Regions from separate parts of the Paraglaciecola sp. 25GB23A genome, predicted to be linked through region 1. Evidence: predicted binding sites of a transcription regulator. Region 1 holds the regulator's gene; the other holds the start of a gene.

Region 1 (6,367 bases):
TTCTCACTATCCTGCTTGTTTGATTTGCCAATGCCTGTGGCGAACTTGTATGAAACAAACGATAGTGTAACTAATTGTCAGCCCTTACTCCAAGCATATGACAAATTGCGTAGCTCAACTCACTGCGATTTAAAGTATAAAAATGGAAGTTTCTCACTCCTTCTTTTGCCAATACCTTAACCATGTCCATGGCGATACTGGCGCCCATTAGATTGCGTGTAGTCTGGTCGTCTTGATCCAAGCCATCATACATTTTATGTAACCATTGAGGCACATGCACATTGGTGAAACCCGCAAAGCGTTGCAAGGTTTGATAATTTGTTACAGGCAAGATACCGGGCACAATATCTAAATCAATTCCTGCGGCGGCAGCACGATCTCTAAAACGTAAAAAAACTTCAGCATCAAAGAAAAACTGACTAATAGCCTCAGTTGCTCCCGCATCCGCCTTGCGTTTTAAATTTAATAAATCAAATTGACTATTTGGCGCTTCTGGATGTTTCTCCGGATATGCCGCAACCGCAATATCAAAGTCTGCAACACTTTTCAGTAAACTCACTAAATCTGATGCATAGGACTGCGGTTTCTCTACGCCAGGAGGTAAATCTCCCCGTAAAGCGACAATTTTGCGAATACCGCTTGCCCAATAGTCTTTGGCTATCTGAATTAGCTCTTCTTTTGTTGCGTCGACGCAAGTCAAATGAGGCACTGCAGCGATCCCGGTTTCTGCTTGAATACGCTTTACCACATCATGAGTCCGATCGCGCTCACCACTGTTTGCACCATAAGTAACCGACATGTAGGCCGGTTTTAAAGGCGCCAAACGTTCTACTGATTTCCACAAAGTGCGTTCCATGGCATCTGTTTTAGGCGGGAAAAACTCAAACGAAACATTAATCCCCTTCACTTCTGATAAAGACTGATTTAATGCATCTATGCCTTGTGCATATGACACCATGTTAACTCCAATATAATATTTAGCCGTTTAGACGTCTAAACTAAACTTTGTACGTAAAGCCGTCAAGATGTTTAGCAGTCTATCATTGACCTTTAGCCCGTATTAGTTAGAATTTCCGCGTATAAGAAAGATAAAAGCGAGTAAAAATGGCAAATTCAACAAAATGGAATGGCGAATATATTCATCCTTATGCTGACCACGGTAAAAAAAGTGAGCTAGTTAAAAAGGTGACAGTATCAATTCCACTCAAAGTTTTGAAAGTTTTAACCGATGAGCGCACCCGTCGTCAGGTTAATAACTTGCGGCATGCGACAAATTCAGAGTTATTGTGTGAAGCGTTTTTACATGCCTTTACTGGGCAACCTTTGCCAGATGATGATGATTTAGGTAAAGACAACGATCAGCACATTCCCAAAGAAGCCCGCCGACAAATGCTTGAAAAAGGGTTTGAAATTGATGGTGATGGGGATGGCGAGATAGATTAAAAAGAGGTAATCGTCAGAGGCAATATTTGCGGCCAAATAAGCCGCAAATACTATGCAAAGTTGCTTTGATAATCACCAACCCTTTAGCTGTAATCGTATTGGCCGCCCTTGGCCAAAGCTGCCTTGTAGGCTGCTCGGCTATGTATCTTTTTAACAAAAGCGGCGATGTGAGGATATTGTAGAGCAGCGCCACGGGCTACTGTTGCTTCCAAAGGAAAACTCATTTGAATATCTGCCCCAGTCATTTGATCTCCGGCAAACCACGGATTGTTTGCTAGGTGCTCTTCTATAAATTGCATATTTGCAGTGATATTGGGTCCAAAGTAACCGCCCATCACTTTATCTGCAATTTTGTTAGCAATCATTTTAACAAAAAACGGCTTAGCGTTAGTTCGCACTTTATCGAACACTAATTTCGCCACCATAGGTGGCATAAGCGAACCTTCGGCAAAATGTAACCAATATGTATATTGTCTATGGGCCTCCGTTCCTTGGGGGGGTAGCATATTTTTTTGGCCATAAGTGAAGGCTAGATACTCTATTATCGCCCCTGATTCAGCAACCGTTATCTCGCCATCGCTAATAACAGGCGATTTACCGAGCGGATGAACGAGCTTCAATTCTCTGGGTGCCAGATTAGTCACCGCATCTCTTTGATAGCGTTTGACTTCATAAGGCAATTCAAGCTCTTCTAACATCCATAAAATGCGCTGTGAACGAGAGTTATTTAAATGGTGGACGACAATCATAAATTTTCCTTTTAATCTTTAATATTCATGTTTACGCATTTCAGTTCAAAACAGACCAAAGCGGCCACTACTCAAGCGCTAAGCCTACCGCTAAGCCTTTTTCATTAACCTGCTCTTTTACCCACGCCCATAATTGTGGGTTAGCATTTTCTATCGCTGCATTTTTAGTCAAAATTTGTTTCACGGTAATGTGATGTTCAAGCCAACTTTGGCAACCATTATGCAAATTTTGTATTATGGGCATCAAGCGATCTATGGCTTTTGCAAATTTGGCTTCAGGGCTGCTGGCCTGCTCAAACTCTTCCCATAAAGCCAAAAAGCGAGCGCCTGTTTCGTCTGGCAATAAGGCAAACAAACGCACTGCGGCAGCATGTTCATTTGCATAGTCATCGTGATTTGCGTCGTAAGCGAACTTATCGCCTGTGTCGATTTCTACCACATCATGCAATAGCAGCATAGTGACTACGGTAAGTTCATTCACCGCCTCACTAGCGTAACGACTTAATGTCAGAGCCAACAAAGCAATTTGCCAGCTGTGTTCTGCGCTGTTCTCAAAGCGGTTTAAACCTAGAGGTTTAATTCGTCTTTCTACTGTTTTTAGTTTTTCAAGTTCAACTATAAAGCCAATAATGGCCTTAAATTCATCCATTTGAGTCATGTATTACCCTAGTACTAGTGTTTTTAGCGATGTTATTTTCCACTCGGATCTAAACTGGCATAATAAGCCGACAAATTTGCTATATCAGCATCACTCAAGCCACTGGCCATAGGTGACATTTGCATATTCTTACGTTCACCATCCCTAAACGCTTTTAATTGAAGAACTAAATACTGCTCTTTTTGGCCGGCTAAATTAGGATACATTGGGATCATCGAGACCCCTTTGCTACCATGGCAGGCATTACACGTGACCGCTTTTGTTTTACCAGCCTCAATATCGGCCGACCACGCACTAGTAGGAAAAAAAGTACTGGCCACTATAGCGGCGATAAACGTTAATTTTTTATGTAATATCATCTTAGACCTTAATTTTTTGGTTATTGGGCACTTAGTTACACTACTTGGGAAAGCAAAACACAATGAGATTAGACCATTCCTACGCAAATGAACTGAGTGAGTTGGTGACACCAGTATTACCTCAGGCCTTAAAGAATGCGCGAGTCGTGACTATAAATCAATCATTGTTAGATCAATTAGGTCTGCCATGGCATACACATGATGAGTGGTTAAAGGTCCTTTTTAGTGCTGCAAGCCCCTTAAATCAACATTCAGTCGCGCAAAAATATGGCGGCCACCAATTTGGTCATTGGAATCCCGACTTAGGTGACGGACGCGGCGTATTATTAAGCGAAGTCATCGCTCCTAATGGAGAGCGATGGGATTTGCATCTAAAAGGTGCGGGACAAACCCCTTATTCTCGATTTGCTGACGGCCGAGCAGTTTTGCGCTCTACTATTCGCGAATATCTAGCAAGTGAAGCCCTATTTCATTTAGGTATCCCAACCTCACGTGCTCTATGTCTAATCGCCAGTGATGAGATGGTCTATCGTGAGAAATCAGAACATGGGGCTATGATGATCAGAGTGTGTCAGAGTCATTTACGTTTTGGCCACTTTGAATATTTCTTTCATAGTCAACAGCTTGACAAACTCGAGCACCTATTCGATTACAGCTTTAAATACCACTTTACAGAATTGTCAGATAGCCCAGACCGATATGCTCTTATGCTTAGCAGGATTGTCCAAGACACGGCAAAAATGATTGCCAGCTGGCAGGCTTTTGGCTTTAATCATGGTGTGATGAATACTGACAACATGTCTATTCATGGTATTACCTTCGACTTTGGTCCCTATGCATTTTTGGATGACTTCGAACCTAATTACATTTGTAATCACTCAGATCCACAAGGCCGTTATTCGTTTGATAGCCAACCCGGTGTTGGCTTATGGAATTTGAATGCCTTGGCAATGGCCTTTAGCCCTTATTTAAGTCGGCAACAAATTACTGAAGTTTTGAACCAATACGAACAGCATCTATTAACTGAGTATGGCCATATAATGCGGGCTAAATGTGGTTTAAAGCCAAATAATGTTGATAATTCGGCCATCATTAATGAATGGTTAGATATGTTGGCAAGCGAGAAAAAAGACTATAGTGTCTACTTCAGGCTCTTATGTGATTTTGAGCCTAAGCTTGGCGTTAGCAGTTTACGAGATAGTTTTATTGATAGAACACGTTTTGACCGCTGGGCACAGCGTTTAGCGCATACATTGTCTGAGCAAAATTGGCCGCAAGAGCAACGAAGTGCAAGTATGAAGCAATATAACCCCAAGTTTGTATTACGTAATTATTTAGCTCAACAAGTCATTGATAAAGCAGAGCAAGGGGATTTCAGTTTATTTGAAACCTATCTAGTGGCACTTTCTCAGCCATTCGCAGATAATCCAGAGCTTGAAAAGTTTGCAGCCCCACCTCCTGACTGGGGGAAAACACTCGAGATATCTTGTAGTAGTTAGGCTGGTCACTGATAGTCATGTTTCGTACTTCTGTTATGATAAACCACAACACACTAGGAGATTAATGCCATAATGTTGCAGTATTTGTATTGGCCAACAAAGCCGAGTATCGGGCTTATGTCATTAATATTAATATTAATTTCGGGCTTTTCAACGTCCTTAGTTGCTGCGGATAAATCCCCTCTAATAGACGTTAGCCACAACGATACCAGTATTGATTTACGCAGCAGCATGACATGGCTAATTACCGATAAACAAACTCAATTGTCCGATGTGCAATCGTTGCAAAATTGGCAAACTCAGTTTGCGCCCCCTCGTTTAGAACCGCAGCAAAGTTTATGGGGTAAACTTGAACTCAATTTTCAGCACAACAGCCAGGACAATTATTTTTTAAGCATAGCTAATCCACAACTTAACTTTGTTGATGTTTATGTACTTGATGATAAGAGCCGTATCCTGAGCTCATATTTACTCGGGGCCAATCGAGAGTTTTCACAGCGCCCCGTTAATCACCGTTCATTTGTTATTCCTCTTACCGCAAACCAACAAGGCCGAATTAGTATTTATGTAAAGATTGTGGATGATGGCCCTTTAGTTTTACCCATCGAGCTATCAACTCAAACGTCTACTCTGGCGAAAGAACAATTTGTGTTTGTTTTTGTTGGTTTTCTGTGTGGCGGATTAAGTTTATTAGCGTGTTATTTTTTAATAACCTATGTATTTCTGCGCAGTCCAATACGCTTTTGGTTTGCGGTTTCTTGTGGTTTATATTTACTACTATCTCTTAATATTGGTGGTTTTATTAGCCAGCTCATTGGTATCACCGCGTATATCACCAATACAAGCAATGCCATATTTGGTCTGCTTCTGATCTCAGTTGCTAAGGTATGTTTTGCCATATTAGAGCGAGTACCTATTTTTTGGCGCTATTGCTCTTATTTCATCGGCTTTCTTAGTATTGCCACCGGATTACTCCAAAACACATATCAGCAAACTTACATCGCTACCGTATTAGCCTGTGTCAGTGGTGGACTCTTGTTAATTTTAGCCATCTGTTACCATAAAAAAGACAAGATTCTGCCAAACCTAATCGGTTTTATTGCCTTAACATTGGTCTCAACGACGAGTATTGTGCAACTTAGTTTTTTTCTTAACGGAACAGCAGTTGTCGCTTCTTTATCTTGGCTTTTCACCTTGGCTTCGGTCGTAGCAATTGTGATGATAGCCTTAGCGATTGAAGCCCATGAACGCGTATTGGTTAAACGTCAACAAATCAAGCAGCAAACCACCATTAGCGATTTACAACATTTTTATGACTTGTTTCGAAATTCAGCGGAGGGCCTTTATACTTCAACATTAGACGGTGGTCTGGTGACAGTAAATCCCGCTATGTGTAACTTATTTGGCTACCAAGATGAAACGCAGTTACTACAGTGCGTAAGTAACGCCAGTCAGTTTTATGCCGACCCACGAGATAGAGAATTACTGCTTGGTGAACTTCATCAACATGGCAAAGTCATTGGTAAAGAATTGCGCGGTTTACGTAAAGATGGCAGTGAATTTTGGTTTTCAATTTCTACGCAAATTAAACAAGAAAACGCTACTAAATATATGTTTGGTTCTATCTTTGATGTTACTGAACGCAAACAATCGAATATT
Region 2 (6,367 bases), on a different contig from region 1:
ATCCCATATTAATTGTTTTTCTGTGTGCTCAGGGCAAGCAGCATAACCTGGCGCGGGACGAATACCTTGGTATTTCTCCCGAATAAGTTCATCATTACTCAAGTTTTCCTGTGCTGCAAAGCCCCATATTTCTTTGCGTACTTGCTCATGCAAGTATTCTGCAAAGGCCTCAGCCAACCTATCAGCCAGTGCTTTAACCATGATGCCATTATAATCATCGCCATCATCGATATAGTGTTGCGCTAATTCATCCTCACCTATGCCAGCCGTTACCGCAAAAGCGCCTAAATAATCAGACTTACCCGAACTTTTAGGGGCGATAAAGTCACTTAGGCAATAATTAGGACCATTGGTTTTCTCGGTTTGTTGACGCAAATGGTGAGCAATAAACTGACACTGCTGCCTATTCTCATCTTGATAAACTTCAATATCATCACCCGCACTATTGGCAGGGAATATACCCATGACCCCTTTCGCTTGTAATAGTTGATTAGCGCAGAGATCATTTAATAGCGCTTGCGCATCATTAAACAAACTTTGTGCTTCTTTACCTACCACTTCGTCTTGTAAAATACGCGGGTACTTGCCAGCCAAAGACCAAGTTAAAAAGAACGGTGTCCAGTCGATGTAAGGGCGCAAGACATCTAAACCAACCGAAACCGCTTTTACCCCTAATTCTCTGGGCACGGGTGGCTGATAAGCAGTCCAATCAAAAACAAAAGCATTGGCTCTGGCCTTTTCTAAAGTAATCGGTTTAGTACGCGGTTTTTTCTTAGCGTGTTGCTCCCTAACACTTGCATATTCAGCACTAAGTTGAGCAGCAAAGATGGCCCGATTATCTGCAGCGATTAATCGTTGGCAAACACCAACAGCACGACTGGCGTTAGGCACATACACTACAGGATGTTGATAATGTTGTTCAATTTTAACCGCAGTATGGGCCTTAGATGTTGTGGCACCGCCGATTAACAAAGGCAAATCAAAATTTAAGCGCTGCATTTCTTTAGCAACATGCACCATTTCATCTAAAGACGGTGTAATCAGACCTGAAAGGCCAATCATGTCGACATTTTGCTCTTTTGCTACCTGCAGAATTTTGGCACAGGAAACCATCACACCTAAGTCAATGATTTCAAAGTTATTACATTGTAGTACTACGCCCACGATATTTTTGCCTATGTCGTGCACATCCCCCTTGACCGTCGCTAAGAGTATTTTGCCGTTAGAGCTACCTTGATCTTTTTCTAGTTCAATATATGGGTTGAGATAAGCCACCGCTTTTTTCATGACCCGTGCTGACTTAACCACTTGGGGTAAAAACATTTTACCTTCACCAAACAAGTCGCCGACGACATTCATGCCGTCCATCAATGGCCCTTCGATCACATGTAAGGGTTTTTCAGCTTCAAGTCTGGCGGCTTCCGTGTCCTCTTCAATAAAATCCATGATGCCGCGTATCAACGCATATTCTAAACGTTTGTTAACGGGTAACTCGCGCCATTCTAGGTTTTCTTTTTCTTGAACTTTACCGCCACCTTGGTATTTAGGCGCCAGTTCAATGAGTCTATCAGTGGCATCAGGATGGCGATTTAGTATTACGTCTTCTACGGCATCACGTAGCTCTAAAGGAATTTGATCATAAACTTCAAGTTGTCCCGCATTAACAATGCCCATGTCCATGCCAGCTTTAATGGCATAAAACAAAAATACCGAATGCATCGCTTCGCGCACCGGATTATTACCCCGAAACGAAAATGACACATTAGACAAGCCACCCGATATGTGCGCATGGGGCAGATTTTGCCGAATGCGCCGCGTAGCATTAATGAAATCCATGGCATAATTATTGTGTTCTTCTATGCCAGTAGCCACGGCAAAAATATTAGGATCGAAGATAATGTCTTGCGGCGGAAAATTGATTTTTTCTGTTAATAATTTATAGCTACGCTCACAAATCTCATATTTACGAGCTTCAGTATCAGCCTGCCCCGCTTCGTCAAAGGCCATAACAACCGTTGCTGCGCCATAACGCTTAATTAATTTAGCTTGATGTAAAAAGTTTTCTTCACCCTCTTTTAAACTAATAGAGTTAACAATCGACTTACCTTGCACACATTTCAAACCTGCCTCAATTACCGACCATTTTGATGAGTCGATCATGATAGGCACCCGTGAAATATCGGGCTCAGAAGCAATTAAATTAAGGAAGCGCACCATGGCAGCTTCGGAATCAAGCATGGCTTCATCCATGTTGATATCGATGATCTGTGCACCGTTTTCGACTTGTTGACGAGCGACATCTAAAGCTTTTTCATAATCACCGTCTAATATCAGCCGTTTAAACATGGCTGAACCGGTGACATTGGTTCGTTCACCAACGTTAATAAATACGCTTGCTGCGCTTTCTTGAGTCACTAATTCTATTTCACTGTTTTTCATTTATGCGGCCTAATGGACAAAAGGTTCGAGGCCAGATAAACGCATTTTAACTGGGTGTTTAACAATTTTTCGTGGTGCTTTGCCTTTAGTAACGGCAACCATCGCAGCAATATGTTCAGGGGTACTGCCACAACACCCCCCGACTATGTTTAATAAACCTGATTCGGCCCATTCTTTTATGTGGCTGGCCATTTCATCACTTTCCATGTCGTATTCACCAAACTCATTGGGTAAACCCGCATTGGGGTGGGCTGAGACCAAACAATCCGATATTTGCGAAATTTCTTCAACATACTGACGCAACAAATCAGGGCCTAATGCGCAATTTAAACCCATCGAAAACGGATTAACATGACACATAGAATAATAAAAAGCTTCTGCAGTTTGGCCTGACAAGGTGCGACCTGATGCATCGGTAATCGTACCTGAGATCATAATAGGTAGACGTTGCTGACGTTGCTCAAATACGGTTTCAACCGCAAAGGCAGCAGCTTTGGCATTAAGGGTATCAAAGATGGTTTCAATTAAAATCAGATCACTGCCTCCATCAATTAAGGCATGGGTTGCTTCAATGTAAGCCTCAACTAATTGATCGAAGGTCACATTGCGCTTGCCGGGGTCGTTTACATCGGGAGATATTGAGGCAGTGCGGCTTGTTGGTCCCAGTACACCTGCGACAAAACGCGGTTTATCTGGCGTAAGCAGGCTATATTCATCAGCCGCCTTTCTGGCTAATTTAGCTGACTCGTAGTTTATCTCCTTGGCTAAGGACTCCATATGATAATCAGCCATTGAAATAGTGGTCGAGTTAAAAGTATTGGTCTCTAATATATCTGCTCCAGCAGCCAAGTAAGCACAATGAATGTCATAAATAAGATGGGGCTGGGTAAGACTCAATAAGTCATTATTACCTTTGATATCAAATGCCCAATCAGCGAATCGCTCACCGCGAAAATCCTCTTCTTCTAATTTATGTTTTTGGATCATGGTACCCATAGCACCATCCAAAATTAGAATACGTTGCTGGGCGGCACTATATAGTAGTTTTTCTCGGTTAGACTGACTCAACACTTTTCCTCAATAAATCTTTATTAATTAATAACTTAGCATTACTTTAACGAGATAAACTCTCTAAATCATAGGGCGTATTTTGATAAACGTAGTAGTTTAACCAATTTGTGAACAATAAGCTGCCATGAGCCCGCCATTTAACCATAGGAGGCTTTGTAGGGTCATCATCTGGAAAATAATTTACTGGAATTTTTGGTGCTAAGTTAGACGCCAAGTCTCTATGATACTCTTGACTTAAACTTTCGGGATCATACTCTGGATGGCCTGTCACAAAAACCAAACGTTTATCATTAGACGCCACGATATGTGCGCCTGTTTTCGCAGAACTTGCCAAAATAGTCAATTCTGGAATACTTTGATAAATCGCTATAGGTATCTCACCGTAACGGGATTGCGGTGCATAAAATATCGGATCAAAACCACGCATTAATTCATCATGCTCGTTTTGCACTTCGATAGGGTAGACACCACTGAGCTTTTCACTATTAAGCACACGATTTTTACCAAAATAATGATAAATAGCGGCGTGCGCCGCCCAACATGAAAACAAGGTTGATTGCACATGTCTGCGCGCCCAATCCATCACCACCGTCATTGTTTCCCAATACTTCACATCTTGATAAGCAAGATGCGCTAAAGGTGCACCGGTGACAATTAAGCCGTCATACTTTTTATTGGCAACCTCTTCAAAGTTCCGATAAAAAGCATCCATGTGAGCTTTTGGAGTATTTTTAGGTGCTTGATTGTCAATCCGAATTAAATCCACATTGACCTGCAAGGGGGTATTCGATAACAAACGCAAAAACTGTTCTTCAGTTTCCATCTTGTTAGGCATCAGGTTCAAAATACCCACTTCCATTGGTCTAATATCTTGAGTCGCAGCACGTTCGTTATCCATCACAAAAATATTTTCGCGACTTAAGACATTTTGTGCGGGTAAATTACTCGGGATACGAATGGGCATAAAGACTCCAAGGATGAAATTAATGATGACAAATCTCGCTTAAACGGAGCCAAAAGTCAACATCTTTACGTCTAGACGTCTAGACGCTTTTAGTATCAGTCATAATTAGGGCCTGTAGTTGCACATTGAGTTGCTGCACTTTAAGTTCTGATCAACAACCCGTTTTTTGGTAAGTAAATATTGCTTATTTCAACTTTTGAAATAAATATTAATTAAATAACAATGAGTTAGTCGAGTTTATAGCTTGTCCAAATAGCTATTTACCCTACTCTCTGCCCCTGTTAATCTGCTTGTTATACTAAAAAATAAAACAGGGATTTTACTATGCTCAATATTGTCAATATCACTAAAACCTATGCCAACGGCGTCAAAGCATTAAATGGCGTCAATCTATCGCTACCAAAAGGTATGTTTGGTCTATTGGGGCCAAATGGCGCGGGTAAGTCAAGTTTAATGCGCACTATCGCTACCTTGCAGCAACCAGATAGTGGCTCGCTCACTTTTGATAATATTGATGTATTAAGCCAACCTAATGAATTACGTCAACGGCTGGGCTATTTGCCACAAGATTTTGGTGTGTATCCCCGCATAAGTGCTTACGATTTACTCGACCATTTAGCCATACTAAAAGGGCTAAGTAATAAATCCATGAGAAAAGAAGCCGTGGATGGCTTGCTCGCCCATGTCAATTTATTTCAACATCGTAAAAAAGCGGTTAGTGGTTTTTCTGGTGGCATGCGCCAACGATTCGGCATCGCACAGGCCTTATTAGGCGATCCAGACTTACTCATCGTGGATGAACCCACGGCGGGCCTCGATCCAGAGGAGCGCAATCGATTCCATAATTTATTAGTAAGTTTGGGTGAACAAAAAGTGGTTATTTTGTCTACTCATATCGTCGACGATGTATCAGAGCTATGCGCCAACATGGCGGTATTGGGTAATGGTGAAATATTACTTGAGGGAAACCCTCTGGATGTAACCGCAAAACTCAGTGGACAGATTTGGCGTAAGGTCGTAACACTTGAGGAAGCCGCTGAACTTGAAGCTCAGTTGCCGGTTATTTCCAAACGTTTGTTTGCCGGTAAAACAGTATTAAATGTACTGGCCAATGAGGCGCCCTCCGGTTTCGAAAGTACGCCAGCGACCCTAGAAGATGTGTATTTTTCAACATTACATCGCTCTCGTTCAGCCAACGTCGCCTAAGGGGTCACTCATGTTATTTGCAATGTTAAAATTTGAGTGGCGTTATTTTGTGCGTCAACCCTCTTTCATCGTTACCTGTTTGGTGTTCTTTTTATTACCCTTTTTAGCCATGGTGGTCGATCAGGTGCAAATTGGTTCTGGTGGTAACGTGCTGTTTAACAGCCCTTTTGCGATCGCTCAGACCATGCTTATCCTCGGTATCTTTGCTATGTTTATGGTGGTTAATTTTGTGGCTAATACAGCAACAAGAAACGACCTAACCTTAATGGCAGAAATCATATCCACCAAACCTATTCATCCCTTACCTTATAATTTAGGCCGTTTTATCGGTGCTTATTTAATATGTTTAGTGGTTTTTGCCATGGTGCCCTTGGGTTTGTTTTTAGGCAGTATTATGCCGTGGTTAGATGCAGAACGCTTAGGGCCTAATTCTTTTAGTCTTTATTTATCACCCTTTTTAGTATTTTCGACCACGACACTATTTGTATTTGCTAGCCTGTTTTATGCGGTGGCACAACAAACTAAAAGCACCATGGCCGTTTATCTGGCTGCTTTGAGTTTATTTATTGCTTATGTTATTGCCGGACAAGTGTTTGATGAACCGGATCAGCGCACTATTCGCGCGCTGATTGACCCTTTCGGGCTAAATACCTTTAGCGAATATTCCCGCTACTGGACCGCGTTTGA

Evidence for each region. The regulator MetJ, encoded in region 1, represses methionine synthesis genes. The targets are predictions, from matches to a motif close to TAGACGTCTAGACGTCTA.
Region 2: the regulator MetJ is predicted to act here: its motif matches at 4,539-4,556, upstream of metA (homoserine O-succinyltransferase).

What each region holds. Positions count from the first base shown of each region.
Region 1 covers NZ_JBDYKM010000003.1:341,333-347,699, forward strand. Annotated here, with positions in the region: gene metF (methylenetetrahydrofolate reductase) at 71-958, opposite strand; gene metJ (met regulon transcriptional regulator MetJ) at 1,105-1,443, shown strand; gene ABKW31_RS08795 (glutathione S-transferase) at 1,527-2,192, opposite strand; gene ABKW31_RS08800 (HD domain-containing protein) at 2,260-2,850, opposite strand; gene ABKW31_RS08805 (cytochrome c) at 2,883-3,209, opposite strand; gene ABKW31_RS08810 (protein adenylyltransferase SelO) at 3,272-4,708, shown strand; gene ABKW31_RS08815 (EAL domain-containing protein) at 4,826-6,367, shown strand, end outside.
Region 2 covers NZ_JBDYKM010000026.1:43,340-49,706, reverse strand. Annotated here, with positions in the region: gene metH (methionine synthase) at 1-2,439, opposite strand, end outside; gene ABKW31_RS20115 (homocysteine S-methyltransferase family protein) at 2,449-3,507, opposite strand; gene metA (homoserine O-succinyltransferase) at 3,554-4,474, opposite strand; gene ABKW31_RS20105 (ABC transporter ATP-binding protein) at 4,799-5,680, shown strand; gene ABKW31_RS20100 (M1 family aminopeptidase) at 5,691-6,367, shown strand, end outside.